3 regions of the Niveibacterium sp. COAC-50 genome follow, and region 3 is predicted to be linked to each of the others. Evidence: predicted binding sites of a transcription regulator. Region 3 holds the regulator's gene; each other region holds the start of a gene.
What was found. Region 3 encodes FliA, which starts transcription of late flagellar genes. Its sites were predicted from a motif close to CTAAAGTTNNNNNNNNNNNNGCCGNTA; they were not measured.
Positions count from the first base shown of each region.

Region 1 (3,277 bases), on a different contig from region 3:
AGTGCAGACATATGAGCCTCCACGTCCGCCCCCCGGCGTGGGACGACAACTCTTTTGGAACGAGTAGTCGTTATAGGTGAGCATCACGCAACCGTCATGTTTTTCGGTCGAACCAGCTCAGCCCGCGCGGGCATGGGAAATTTGCCCCGAACGCCCCAGCCAGCGCGGCCAGGACTTAGCCCGGATTGCTCAAGTTGGCCCGATTCCGACCGATAACGTACTTGTCACTTGCCAGTCCACCTCCCGGAGCCAATAAAAACATGTTCAAGAACCTGCGGATCTCTTCAAGACTGGTTCTGCTTTCGAGCTTTCTGCTTGCGCTCGTCGTGGTCGTCGTCGTGATCGGGCGCAATGGCCTGTCCAGCGCTACCGACAAGATCGAGGCGGCGTACGTCACGCACACGGTGCCGATGTCGCAGCTGGGCGTGTCGCTCGATACGCTGCACCGCAGCCGGATGCGCATCGTGCTGGCAATGGAGACACAGTACGTCAAGACCGCCGAAGAGCACTTCGAGGCCATGCGCCAGCTCGACGCCGAGGCGCTGAAGGGGCTCCAGGCCGCCTTCAAAACCATGACCGACCCGGCAGCGAAGAAGCAGATCAAGGCCTTCCAGACCAGCTACAAGGACTTCACCGAGTCGCGCGACAAGATGATCAAGATGTACGGCGAGGGCGACCGGATGCAGGCAGTGTCCGAATTCCGCTCCAACGCTTTGCCCGCGTTCGAGCAGGCGATCGATGCCCTCACCGCCCTGCTGAAGATGCAGGTGAAGGAGACCGAGAACTCCAATGCCGTCGTGGCCGCCACTGCCAGCAAGATCAAGAACACCACGATGGCGATCGCGCTGGTCGGCCTCATCGCCGCGGCGGCCCTGTCGTTCTCGATCATCCGGTCGGTAACCAAACCGCTCGGGCAATCGGTCAAGCTGGCCGAGAAGATTGCCGACGGCGACCTGAGCACCGAGATCCGCGTCGAGCGCAACGACGAGACCGGCAAGCTGCTGACCGCGCTTGACGCGATGCAGCAGCAGCTGCGCGCGATGATCGGTGCAATCGAGCAATCGAGCGCCAATATCGCCGGCGCCGCCCAGCACCTGAATGGTGCCTATCACGAGATCGAAGGCAGTGCCGCACAGCAGAGCGAAGCCGCCGCCGGCATCGCCGCCGCCGTGCAGGAGATGACCGCCGGCCTCGACCACGTCGCCGAGCGCGCCGCACGTGTGCGCGAAGAAGCCCAGAACGCCCACCGCATGTCGGAAGAAGGCTCGGTGCTGGCCGACGCCGCAAGCGACGAAGTCGGCCGCGTTGCCGAGTCGGTCAATACCGCAGCGTCGAACATCGGCCGCCTTGAAGAACACTCCACCCGCATCAGCGGCATCGCCGGCATCATCAAGGAGATCGCCGACCAGACCAACCTGCTCGCGCTCAACGCTGCAATCGAAGCGGCACGCGCTGGCGAACAGGGCCGCGGCTTCGCGGTGGTGGCGGACGAGGTACGCAAGCTGGCCGAGAAGACCGGCAAGGCAACCAGCGAGATCATGACCGCGCTAGGCGCGATCCACGGTGAGACCGAAAGCGTCGCCCGCGTGATGCGCGCATCGGCCACCCAGGCGAATTCGTCAGTCGAAGCGATCAGCCGCCTCGGCCCGGCCCTCGGCTCGCTCAAGAGCGGGGCCGATACGACCCGCCACGAAGTCGCCGAGTTGGTCGAGACCTACAACGAACAAAGCGCGGCCAGCCATGCGATTGCCGAGCACATCGAGCGGATCGCGCAGATGAGCGATTCGACCAATGCGGCGATCACCCGCAGCGCCGGCTCGGTGAACGACCTCGAATCGATGGCGGCAGAACTCCGCGCAGCGGTATCCAAGTTCAGGCTTTGAGCGGACCGGGAGAGACGCTCCTGACGGCGGGCCGCCCACATGCGGCGGCCCACCGTTTTCTTTCCTGCCTTGATGCGGCGGTTTGACTTCCAGCCGCCCCCGCGTTAGTTTCCTGCCACTGCGCCGATTTGATCTACAGCTTGCGGGCGCAATACAAATCCGGCTAAAGCGAGGGCAGCCCGACCGTTTGCTCTCCGAGAGCCGGTCGGGTTTTTGTTTTTCTGACGGGCAACCATGACTTCTTCCGGATCCGTTGGCGTCGTCTCGCCGCAGACGGCGCATTTCGCAGAGCCGCTCACGCTGAAAAGCGGCGCGGTGCTGCCGGCCTACGATCTCGTCTACGAGACCTACGGCACCCTTAACGCCCAGCGCGACAACGCGGTGCTGGTCTGCCACGCGCTGTCAGGCTCGCACCATGTGGCGGGCACCTACGCCGGCAAGCCCAAGAGCGTGGGCTGGTGGGACAACCTCGTCGGCCCCGGCAAGCCGCTGGATACCAACAAGTTCTTCGTGATCGGGGTGAACAACCTGGGCGGCTGCTATGGCTCGACCGGCCCGACCTCGATCAACCCAGCCACTGGCAAGCCCTGGGGCGCGGACTTCCCCTTCGTGACGGTGGAAGACTGGGTCGCGGCACAGGCCCGGCTGGCCGATCTGCTGGGGATCGAACGCTTCGCGGCCGTGCTGGGTGGCAGCCTCGGCGGCATGCAGGCGCTGGAGTGGACGCTGGCCTTCCCGGACCGCGTGCGGCACGCTGCGATCATCGCCGCGGCGCCGAAACTCTCGGCGCAGAACATCGCATTCAACGAAGTCGCGCGGCAGGCGATCAAGTCCGACCCGCAATTCCACGGCGGCCACTACTACGAGCACGGCGTGGTGCCGGTAAATGGCCTCAAGCTCGCGCGCATGGTCGGCCACATCACCTATCTGTCGGACGACGCGATGGGCGAGAAATTCGGCCGCAAGCTGCGCCACGGCGAGCACAAGTACCACTGGGACGTGGAGTTCGAGATCGAGTCCTACCTGCGCTATCAGGGCGACAAGTTCGCCGGTTACTTTGACGCCAACACCTATCTGCTGGCGACCAAGGCGCTCGACTACTTCGACCCGGCCTTCGACTACGACGGCGACCTGGCCGCCGCGCTCGCGCGTGCCAAGGCCGACTTCTTCGTCGCCTCGTTCTCGACCGACTGGCGCTTCTCGCCGGAGCGCTCGCGCGAGCTGGTGTTCGCGCTGATCCAGAACGGCCTCAAGGTCAGCTACGCCGAGCTGGAAAGCACGGCCGGCCATGACTCCTTCCTGCTCGACGATCCGCAGTACCACGCGGTGTTGCGCGCGTGGTTCGACGGCATTGGAGTTTGAGATGTCTACCCGTTTCGACTTTGAAGTGATCG
Region 1 covers NZ_JABCJM010000002.1:310,194-313,470, forward strand. Annotated here, with positions in the region: gene HH302_RS08865 (sigma-54-dependent Fis family transcriptional regulator) at 1-11, opposite strand, end outside; gene HH302_RS08870 (methyl-accepting chemotaxis protein) at 261-1,883, shown strand; gene HH302_RS08875 (homoserine O-acetyltransferase) at 2,118-3,245, shown strand; gene metW (methionine biosynthesis protein MetW) at 3,247-3,277, shown strand, end outside.
Region 1: the regulator FliA is predicted to act here: its motif matches at 1,986-2,012, upstream of HH302_RS08875 (homoserine O-acetyltransferase).

Region 2 (3,277 bases), on a different contig from region 3:
CCGCGGCGCGCTGTGCGCGGGTATAGAGGCGCGCTACCTCGCGCAGCAACTCCCCTGGATTGGGTGGCAGTTCGGTCATGGCGTGCGTATCGATCAGGTTTTGCTGAACTCTGATCTTTCCGGATATGGTTGTCAATAGCAACCAATGGCATCCGAGCACCGTAATTGTCATGCCGGAGGAGTATCGTCACGTCCCGTCACCGCACATCCGCGGTGGCCGCCGCCCGCATCGCATGCGCGGCCGTTTGCGTTTCCACGAGGACCGCATGAACCCGCTTGATCCCCTTCCACTGCACGGCACGCACATCACCCTTCGACGCCTGCGTGCCGAGGACCTCGCCGCTTTCCAGAGTTACCGGCAGGACACCGCGCTGGCGCGATACCAGGGTTGGCAGCCACAGTCCGACGCCGACGCGCTGGCATTCATCACGTCGATGGCGATGGCGCCGATCTTTCCGCGTGCCGAATGGGTGCAGCTCGGCATTGCCGAACGCGCGACCTATGAGTTGATCGGCGATATCGGCATTTGCGTATCAGCCGATGGCGCCCACGCCGAAATCGGCTTCACGTTGAGCCGGCCGGCCCAGGGGCGCGGATTTGCGCAAGAGGCGCTCGGCCTTGCCACGCAGCTGCTGTTCCAGGCCACCACCGTGGCCGAGGTGCGGGGCATTACCGACGCCCGCAACGCGCCCTCGATTGCGCTGCTGGAGCGGGTCGGCATGCGCCGCATTGCTTCGTCCGACGCGGTCTTCAAGGGCGAACCCTGCGTCGAACATACCTATGTTCTGTCACGCCCTCAGGGTGGGGCGCACTCGCGCTGACGGCTGCGGATCTGCGGCCGTGCCAGGTGCGCGGCGGCTCAGCTGCGATGCGCTTCGGCCGATGCCACCGCGGTCGGTTGTTGCACCACGGCTTGTGCGGCGACCTGCTCGTAGCCAACGACGGTGCTGCCGAGGCACAGCGCCGTACCGACGATGGCCAGCAGGGCGGCGAGGACTTTGTGGTGTTGGCGGATCAGTTGGGTTTTCATGATGTTTCCTCTCACTCTTTGACTTGGGGACAGCCTCCGTCGGTCTCGATCGGTGCTGCGTTGAGTGAAGGATGGCGACCGGAACGGGCTACCGCGACCGCCATGCGATGAACCGCAGCAATGCGGGGGCAGGCTGCAGAAAATGCGGCTGGTTGGGTCGGCGCAAACACCTCGGCCGCACTGCGCTTGCCCTGTGCCGGCGATCCCACAAGCCCATCGATCAGCGCCTCCGCCGGTGCTTGAGCGGATGCTCAAGAGGCTGATCTGCGTCAGCCGGGCGCCTGCGCCGCGGGATATCGTGCGATCAAGCGATTTAATTGCAGATCCATCAATTTTGGCGTTTTGGTGCCGTAAAGAGGGTATTGACTCCCGATTCGCTACGCCCGCGGTTTCAATGAAATGACGGCGGCGGCACCGGGCCATGTCATGCGTGTCGCTGCGTTTGTCGCGGCCACGCGCCCCGAATTCGCTTGGTAGCCCCCCGGAACCCCAGCATGCGAACCAACCTGCCAGTCACCCAAGTCGAGACGATCCTGCCCGACGGGGTCTTCATCTACTCCCGCACCGACCTCAAAGGCCGCATCACCGAAGCGAACCGTGCTTTCGCAGAGATCAGCGGCTATGAACCCGAGGCCATGCTGGGCGAGCCGCACAACCTGATCCGCCATCCGGACATGCCGCCAGCGGCCTTTGCCGACATGTGGCAGAACCTCAAGGCCGGCAGGCCCTGGAAAGGGGTGGTCAAGAATCGGCGCAGCGACGGCGGCTACTACTGGGTGGTTGCCAACGTCTCCCCGGTGCGAGAGCACGGCCAGGTGGTTGGCTATCAATCGGTGCGCACGCGGCCCAGCAAGGCTCAGATTGCAGCCGCCGAAGCGGCGTATCGCCGCTTGCGCGAGGGTGACCGCAGCATCTGCGTGAAGGATGGCCGGGTGCGGCGCAGCCACGGCCGCGTGCGTGCCGGGCTGCTGGCACACGAAACGCGCGTTGCAGGCTTCGTCACGCTGGCGGTACTGATGGCACTGCTGGCGGTTGCGAGCGCGCTGCTGCCCAGCCCCGCGCTGATCATCGCGACGCTTGTTGCGGCCGGCGTTACCGCGTTGGCGGGTCTCTACTTGCTGGCGGTGCACATGCCGCAAACCAACCGCCGGCTCGATGCCATCGACGCCTTTCTCGAAGGGGCGCTATCGACCGGGGAGCTCACCGCCTCGCTCACGCCTGCGAGCGACGATCGTATCGGCCGTATCGCCGCGCAGCTCGACACGCTTGTGTCGGCAACGCGGGCAACGCTGCAGATCGTGCAGGACGCTACACGCGAAGTCGGCGAGTCGACACATCAGCTTCACGGCAGTGTCGAGCGCCTCCATGGTGCGGCGGCCGAGCAGAGCGCGATCACCTCGTCGGCTGCGTCTGGCGTGGAAGAGATGACCGTCTCGATCTCCGAGGTCGCCCTGCATGCCAATGACACCCACGGGGTTGCGCTGAGTGCCGGCTCCGCCGCCGAGCAGGGTGTGGCCGTGTCGCTGCAGGCAGGCGAGACGATTCAGGGGCTCGCCGAGGCGATCTCCAGCTCAACCGAAACCGTGGCGCAGCTTGGCCGCCGCATGACCGAAGTGGGCCGGGTCGCGGGCGTGATCAAGGAAATTGCCGAGCAGACCAACCTGCTCGCGCTCAACGCGGCAATCGAGGCCGCGCGCGCGGGCGAGCAAGGGCGCGGCTTTGCGGTCGTGGCCGACGAGGTGCGCAAGCTTGCAGAGCGGACCGCCGCGGCTACGCAAGAGATCGACGCGATGATCGCGCGCATCCACGCCGAGGCCGACGACGCGGTGAGCGGCATGCAGCACAGCGTGGATCAGGTCAGCGCGTCGGTTGCGCTGGTTGACGACGCCGAGCGCGCGTTGGCGCGCATCAACGCCGAGATGACCGCAACGCTCACGCGCGTCGGCGAGATCTCGCTCTCGTCGCAGGAACAGGCGAGTGCGATGAATGCGCTGGCACAGAGCGTCGAAAACGTTGCCCGCCTGACGGAGGAGAACCTGACCGTCGCCGATGCGACGCAGCGCTGCTCACATGCGCTGCACCGAAACGTCGAGCGTATGCGCAAGGCGGTGGCGCAATACAACGTTTGATCGGATCGAGGCCGCCGGCGCTCGCGCCGGTGTCGACCTGCCGACGCAGCTGGCGCACACTCGGGCCCGTGGATTTCATCTACATCAAAATTCCCGTCAGCGAGACGCTGGCGAGCCA
Region 2 covers NZ_JABCJM010000004.1:331,543-334,819, reverse strand. Annotated here, with positions in the region: gene HH302_RS17040 (MarR family winged helix-turn-helix transcriptional regulator) at 1-79, opposite strand, end outside; gene HH302_RS17035 (GNAT family N-acetyltransferase) at 267-821, shown strand; gene HH302_RS17030 (hypothetical protein) at 860-1,030, opposite strand; gene HH302_RS17025 (PAS domain-containing methyl-accepting chemotaxis protein) at 1,525-3,159, shown strand; gene HH302_RS17020 (hypothetical protein) at 3,228-3,277, shown strand, end outside.
Region 2: the regulator FliA is predicted to act here: its motif matches at 1,358-1,384, upstream of HH302_RS17025 (PAS domain-containing methyl-accepting chemotaxis protein).

Region 3 (3,277 bases):
TGGGCGGCAACATTGATTCCACATGAATGCTGACTCGGCGGTTGCGCTGGCGTCCGTCGGCTGTGCTGTTATCCGCGATCGGTCGCTGGTCTGCGTAGCCCGCCACCGTAAGCCGACGCGCATCGACACCAGTATCAATGAACAAGCGCACCACCGAGCTCGCGCGCACCGACGACAGTTCCCAGTTCGACGCAAACGCTGCGGTCGCGATCGGAATATTGTCGGAATGCCCCTCAACGCGGATCGGGAAGTCGCCCTGTGCCAAGACCTCACCCACGGCACGCAGCGCACGCACCGCGTCGCTCCCAAGGTAGGCCTCACCCGGATTGAACAGCGCACTGGCATTGATCTCGATCGAGATGCCATGCGCGCCCTCATTCACGGACACCTGGCCGCCGCGCACCAGCGGTTCCAACACGCGCCGGACCTGTTCCGCCATGCTGTGCATCTGCTGACGCGCTTGCACCCGCGCCTCGCTCTCGGCGGGCGACTTTTGCACCTTCGCCTGCTGCGGCACCGCACCCGCGATCGACGCACGCGGCACGATCTGCATGCCGTCGGCGTTCGTCGTCACATTACGGAAGGCGCTCACAAGCGAGTTCGAGAGCACCCGGTACTTGCCCTCGTTGATCGAGCTCAACGCGTACATCACCACGAAGAACGCAAAAAGCAGCGTAATGAAATCTGCGTACGAGACGAGCCACCGCTCGTGATTCTCGTGCTCTTCCTCGTGCTTGCGACGACCCATGATGCGTTCCGGTAAATGCGCTTAAGACATAGGAAAGAACGGCGAACGCGACCACAACTTGAGGCGGACGGTTCAGAAATATCTGGCTGCTGAAGCCGGCCCTGAGCCCGCGACGAATCGCAGGACAGAGCCGAGAATGATGAATGTGAATTTGACGCGGCAGCCTAGAACAAGCGCCGCAACACGTCAGGTGACGTAGCCCTGCAAGCGGCTTTCGATAATGCGCGGATTATCGCCATGGGCGATGCCAACCAGGCCATCGACCAACATTTCGCGCACTGCGACGAGTTGCGCGATATGGGCCTGCAACTTTTTCGCGATCGGCAGAAAGATCAGGTTCGCCGAGCCGACACCATAGATCGTCGCCACGAAGGCCACCGCAATACCCGCGCCGAGCTTTGAAGGGTCAGAGAGGTTCTCCATCACATGGATGAGACCCATCACCGCACCGAGGATACCGATGGTCGGCGCATAACCACCTGCAGCCTCCCACACCTTGGCACTGGTTTTCATCTGCTGCTCCCAGGCGCCGATTTCGACTTCGAGCACCTCGCGAAGCCGTTCTGGTTCGACACCATCGACAAGCAGCTGTAAGCCCTTGGCGGCAAAGCTGTCTTTCAGCCCCATCGCCTGCCCTTCCAGCGCAAGCAGGCCTTCCTTGCGTGCGATCCCACTCCAGGAAACGATTTGCTCGATGACGCGGCGAAACGGCGGCACCGGTGGCACGAAGATCCAAGCGCCCATCCGAAGCCCCTGGCGAAACACCGTGAATGGGCTTTGCAGCATCACCGCGCCGAGCGTTCCGCCGATCACGATCAGGAAAGCCGTGGGCTGGACCAGTGAGCCGATGTGGCCGCCTTCGAGCACCTGCCCGCCGACGATGGCCGTCAAGCCGACAAACAGGCCGAGGATGCTGATCTTATCCACGGCGCGTGCTCCGCTCAGATCGACGCGCGGCGTCCGCGCGCACTGGCTGCATGACTACGCACCTGGCCCGAGATGCGCGAGCGCAGGCGTGCGATCGCCTGGCTGTGCAACTGACAGACGCGCGATTCGGAAACGCCGAGCACTTCGCCAATCTCGCGCAGGTTCAGGTCTTCCTCGTAGTACAGACCCATCACCATCTTCTCGCGCTCGGGCAGATCGTCGATCGCCTTGATCAGCGATTCGCGCATCTTCTTGTCTTCCAGCATGTCGAGCGGATCTGCCTCGTTGCCGGCGACATGGCGCTCGAGGAAGTCTTCTTCCTCCTCGTCGCTGAAATCCTCGAAGTAGACCAGTTGATAGCCGCGCGCTTCCTGCAGCATCTTCTGGTAGTCGGCCAGCGTCATGCCAAGCGTTTCGGCCAGTTCCTTCTCCGTCGGCTGGCGGCCGTGGCGTTGTTCAAGCTGGTGGATCGCGCCTTCGATGCGGCGCATCTCGCGGCGCAGGCTGCGCGGCAGCCAGTCGTTTTCGCGCAGGCCATCGAGCATGGCGCCGCGGATACGTTGGACGGCATAGGTTTCGAACTGGGCACCCAGGCCCTCTTCGTAACGCCCGATCGCGTCGAGCAAACCCAGCATGCCGTTCTGGATGATGTCTTCAACCTGCACGCTCGCCGGCAGTTTCGCCATCAGGTGATACGCAATTCGCTTCACCAGTGGAACGTACTGCGTGACGAGTTGGTTCTTGTCTAGCGTTCCCGATGCGGTGTACATCGTGTGACTCTCTCTTCTACGGTCTCGTTCGAGGCTTCGGACGAAGCCTCCCTGCCGTCACTACTCACACTATCGGCCGCCTGAGAGGGAAATTGAGCCCTATTTCAGGATTTTTTCTTCTGGCTCACAGCGCCAGCGCCATCGAGGTACGCTGCCTTCGCCGCGCCAAGCCGAGAACACGATCCAGAAACACGCCGTCCGTCGTAGTGTCAGATGCTGCCGCGGCGGCGGCCGCACAAGCATCCAATCCCTTCACGCGACGCAGCGCGAGGCTCGTTTGCCGATGCCCGACCAGGACCAGGTTGGCCAACAGGGCCTCTGCCTCGTCCTGATCACGGGGATTTGCCAGAGCCAGGTCGATCTGCGGCCACGGACCACCATCCAAATGCTTGATCAGCGCGTAGGCTTCGGTGATCGCCCGCGGCGAGCCATCGACCACGACGACCATCCGGTGCGCCGCACTGGCGAGCGGCGAGAGGCTACGGCGCTCGTCGGCCCGTGCGTGGATCAACCAGAGATCGCAGCCACGCTGCAAGGCGCGGCAGGTTTCGGCGAAACGCTCGCTCAACACCCGGTCGGCGCCATTCAGGGCGCGCGCCAGGCGCGCCGACGAATACAGCGACAGCCCCGGCCCTGCCTCGACGCGTGCAGCCTCAAGCGATACATGGCGCTCCACCGCCTGCAAGAGATCGAAGCGCGCCGCAGCGCCGAGCGCGTCGGCGAGGTTGCCGCAGCTTGCCATCTCGTCGAACACCGTTACCTGGCGACCGCCTTGTGCGCGCGTCAGCGCCTGCCCCGCCAGCCAATGCATCGCACCGGCACCGAAGGCGCT
Region 3 covers NZ_JABCJM010000003.1:362,846-366,122, forward strand. Annotated here, with positions in the region: gene motD (flagellar motor protein MotD) at 1-751, opposite strand, end outside; gene HH302_RS14850 (flagellar motor protein) at 935-1,675, opposite strand; gene HH302_RS14855 (RNA polymerase sigma factor FliA) at 1,690-2,445, opposite strand; gene HH302_RS14860 (hypothetical protein) at 2,570-3,277, opposite strand, start outside.